2 regions of the Pinisolibacter sp. DMC19 genome follow, and region 2 is predicted to be linked to the other one. Evidence: riboswitches for the same ligand, from Rfam matches in the RefSeq annotation. Region 2 holds a riboswitch; the other holds the start of a gene.

Region 1 (2,193 bases), on a different contig from region 2:
TGACCTCGGGCACGGGAACGGACACCAAGGCCGTCTCCTTCACCATCGGTTCGGGTGCCGGTGAATATTCGACCGTCGGCGACCTGCTCAAGGCCGTCAACAACTCGTCGCTCGACGTCACCGCCACCCTCGACTCCAATGGCGAGATCGCCTTCGAAGAGACCGGCGGCGAAGATCTGGCGATCTCCTCGACCGGCACCACCGCGCTGACCTCGATGGGCTTCGGCTCGTCGAACCTGACCGCGACCGCCTCGACCTCGTCGACCCGCGACTCGTTCCGCCAGCAGTTCAACGACATCCTCGACCAGATCGACTCGATGGCGAAGGACTCCGGCTACAACGGCATCAACCTGCTGATGGGCAACGACCTGTCCACGATCTTCAACGAGAAGACCGGTACGGACCAGTCGAAGATGAACATCACGGGTACGGTGTTCAACTCGTCGGGCCTCGGCCTCGAGAAGCTCTCGACCGGCGACTTCCAGAACAACAAGCAGGTCAACCGCGTCCTCGACACGCTGACCTCGGCTCTGACTTCGCTGCGCACCCAGTCGTCGACCTTCGGTTCGAACCTGTCGATGGTGCAGGCCCGCAAGGACTTCACCAACAACATGGTCTCGACGCTGAACACCGGTGCCGATCAGCTGGTGGCGGCCGACACCAACGCGGAATCCGCGAACCTGCTCGCCCTGCAGACCCGCCAGAGCCTGTCGACCAAGGCCCTGTCGCTGGCCAACCAGGCCGACCAGAGCATCCTCCAGCTGTTCTGATCGAACGGCTCTCGGACGAAACGAAACGGCGGCGGCGAACCTCGGTTCGCCGCCGTCTTTCTTTGTCGTGAGGTCGCACGCGCGGTCTTCGCGAAGATGCATCGCGGCCATGCCGGCGAAGGATCCGCGCCCTCCCCCCTTGCGCGCCGCGCCGTACTCTGTCACCGTTCGCCTCGTTCCGAGGGGTGTTCTCGTACGAGAGCTGAGATGGCGCGGGCCCCGCGCCGAACCCTTCGAACCTGATCCGGGTCATGCCGGCGAAGGGACGGGAACCATGCCGACCGACGTCATTCATCCCTCCGGATCCGCCCGCCCGTGCCGCATGGCCCGTGTCGGAGGATCCCCATGCCCACGACGCTGACGCGCTTCGCCGCGCGCGCCGCTCATGGCCTCGTGCCGCTCGCCGCGCTCCTCGTGGCGTGGTGGATCGCGGTCGCGCTCTTCGCGCCGCCGGTCTGGCTGCTGCCGGGACCCGACCGGGTCGCCCGCGCCTTCGTCGCCAATCTCGGCCTCCTCCTCGACAACGGCCTCGTCACCGCGCTCGAGATCGTCCTCGGTCTCGTCTGCGGCGTCGTCTTCGGCGTCGCCGCGGCGATCGTCATGGCGCTCGTGCCCTGGACCGCCCGCCTCGTCCTGCCGGCGATCGTGGTGATCCAGACGTTGCCGGTCTTCGCCGTGGCGCCGCTCCTCGTGCTTTGGTTCGGCTTCGGCCTCGCCTCCAAGATCGTCATGGCGACGCTGGTGATCTTCTTCCCCGTGACGGCCAGCCTGCACGACGGCCTCGCCCGGCTCGATCCCGGCCTCGTCGATCTCGCCCGCGTCCACGGCGCCTCGCGGCTCGACACGTTCCGTTTCCTGCGCCTGCCCTCGGCCGTGCCGGCGTTGATCTCGGGGCTGAAGATGGCGGCGACCGTCGCCCCCATCGGCGCCATCGTCGGCGAATGGGTCGGCGCCTCGCACGGGCTCGGCCTGTTGATGATGCACGCCAACGCGCGGCTGCAGACCGACTTGATGTTCGCCGCCCTCGTCCTCCTCGCCCTCTTCGCGGTGGCCCTGCGCGCCGTCGTCGATCATCTCACCCGCCGCTGGGCCCCCTGGGCGGCGGAACCCGTCGTCCCTCGCTCCTGACAGGAACCCCGACATGAAACGTCTCGCATCGCTCGCCCTGGCGAGCCTCCTCCTGGCCACGCCCGCTGCCGCCGCCGACAAGATGACGGTGCTGCTCGACTGGTTCGTGAACCCGGACCATGCCACCCTCTTCGTCGCCCGCGACAAGGGCTTCTTCGCCGCCCGCGGCCTCGAGGTCGAACTCGTCGCCCCGGCCGACCCGTCCGCTCCGCCGCGCCTCGTCGCCGCCAAACAGGCCGACGTCGCCGTCACTTATCAGCCCGAGCACCTGCTGGCGTTGAAGGAGGGCATGCCG
Region 2 (2,193 bases):
AGATCCCGCCCGCGCACGTGTTCGGGATCGAGGATGGCATGACAACGGATGTCGACGGTCATCGGATCTCGGCTCGTGCGATGATGGTTTCCTCGTCGAGCGCGTGCAGCGCGTCGACGATCTCGACGGCGAAGGAGCCCGGCCCGTGCGCCGCGGCGGCCGCCGTCTCGCCCGCCACCCCCATCGCCACCAGCGCCGCCGCTCCGGCGACGACCGGATCGGGCTCGACCGCACGGAAGGCGGTGGCGACCGCGAAGCCCGCGCAACCGATTGCAGTGACGCGATCCATCAGCGGATGGCCGTTGGCGACGCGGATCGTCCGCGTCCCGTCGGTGACGATGTCGACCTCGCCGGTGACGGCGAGCGTCGAGACGAAGTGGACGGCGAAGTCGCGGACGTTCTCGTCGGTGGTCTCGAGGCCGGAGAGGCCGGCGAACTCGGCGTGATTGACGTGGACGAGATCGGGCTCGAGATCGATCAGCCGGCGGGCGAACTCGAGCCGCGACGGCGAGATCTGGATCTTCACCGGGTCGAGCGTCCACGGCACGCCCGAATCCTTGGCGACCTCGACCGCCGTCAGCGAGGCGTCGCGCCGCACGCGGTCGAGCATGCCGAGATTGATCAGCAGCGCGTCGGAGGCCGCGACGAAGGCCGGCACCTCCTCGGGCGCGAAAGTCATCGACGGCTCGGCCCCGACCGCCAGCAGCATGTTGGCGGTGAAGGTCTGGGCGACCGGCGAGGTCAGCACGTGAATGCGCGGCCGGCGCTCGCGAAGACGGGCGAGAATCTCGGCGACGCGTCGCGGAGCGAGCGTCTTGGCCTTGCCGACGGGAGAGAGGGTATGGGTATCCGTCATCGACATCTCAAGTCCCTCCGCCGGCACGACCCGGATCAGGTTCTATGGGTTGGCCTGAGCCTCTCAGCCCGAACGCGCCGGGCACCCCGATGAGATTTGTACCAAAGAGTTAAGCCGGCGATCGAGCGATGGCAAGGGGGTGTGAAAAAGCCCGGCTCCGACGACCGTTCGACCATCGTCGCCACGCCTTCGCCCATGTCGCCGCCGATGATCGCGCCGACCGCATTTCCGGCCGCGACGGGGGACGAAGGGCTCCGCGACGTCGATCCGCAGCGCTCCGCTCTTGCCCTCGCCGGCTGCATCTGGTCGACTGGCGCCACATCCGAAGGAACGGAAAAAACAGATGAAACCCTTCTTCGTCCTCATCAAGTGCGCGCTCGGTCGATCCTACGAGGTGGCCACCGCCATCGCCGATGCCGAGATCGCCTCGGAGATCTATTCGACCGCCGGCGATCACGACCTGATCGCGAAGTTCTACGTCGAGGACGAGGCCGACATCGGTCACTTCGTCAACCAGAAGGTCCAGACCGTGCCGGGGATCGTCGACACCAAGACCGTCATCACCTTCAAGGCATTCTGACGTCCCGGACGGGCGTCCGCTCGCCGGCGCCCGTCGTCGCCCACCCTTGCGGCGAGCCCTCGAACGAGGTCACCCCATGACCGAAAAGCGCAACGTCGCCTTCCAGGCTCTCCGCGCCCACGCCGAAACCATGCGCGCGGCCCGGATCGTCGATCTCTTCGCCGCCGACGCCGACCGATTCGCCCGTTTCTCGGCCCGCCACGACGACCTGCTGCTCGACTATTCGAAGAATCGCGTCAACGACGAGACGATGCAGCTGCTGCTGGCGCTCGCCCGCGCCTCCAAGCTGGTCGAGCGCCGCGCCGCGATGTTCGCGGGCGAGAAGATCAACGCCACCGAGGGCCGCGCCGTCCTCCACGTCGCGCTGCGCAACCCCGATCGCCGCCGTCCCTTCGCGGTCGACGGCCGCGACGTCACCGCCGACGTCGAGGCGGTGCTCGTCGCCATGACGGCCTTCGCGAACGCAGTGCGCGGCGGCACGATCCGCGGCGCCACCGGCAAAGCCTTCACCGACGTCGTCAACCTCGGCATCGGCGGCTCGGACCTCGGCCCGGCGATGGTGACGCTGGCGCTCGCCCCCTGGCACGACGGCCCCCGCGTCCACTACGTCTCCAATGTCGACGGCGCCCATCTGCACGACACGCTGAAGGGCCTCGATCCCGAGACGACGTTGTTCCTGATCGCCTCGAAGACCTTCACCACGCTCGAGACCATGACCAACGCGGCGTCCGCCCGCGACTGGCTGGTCGCAGCCCTC

Evidence for each region. A riboswitch is a leader RNA that binds a small molecule or an ion and turns the genes downstream of it on or off. The one in region 2 is predicted to bind thiamine pyrophosphate.
Region 1: it holds a riboswitch for thiamine pyrophosphate, as region 2 does, so the genes downstream of both, ACT53U_RS12185 (ABC transporter permease) here and thiM (hydroxyethylthiazole kinase) in region 2, are expected to answer to the same signal.

The regions. Positions count from the first base shown of each region.
Region 1 is NZ_JBQUZF010000004.1:224,856-227,048, reverse strand. Features, by position in the region: gene ACT53U_RS12190 (flagellin) at 1-770, shown strand, start outside; TPP riboswitch at 942-1,053, shown strand; gene ACT53U_RS12185 (ABC transporter permease) at 1,116-1,898, shown strand; gene ACT53U_RS12180 (ABC transporter substrate-binding protein) at 1,912-2,193, shown strand, end outside.
Region 2 is NZ_JBQUZF010000001.1:912,148-914,340, forward strand. Features, by position in the region: gene thiE (thiamine phosphate synthase) at 1-62, opposite strand, end outside; gene thiM (hydroxyethylthiazole kinase) at 59-862, opposite strand; TPP riboswitch at 851-955, opposite strand; gene ACT53U_RS04125 (Lrp/AsnC ligand binding domain-containing protein) at 1,200-1,436, shown strand; gene pgi (glucose-6-phosphate isomerase) at 1,513-2,193, shown strand, end outside.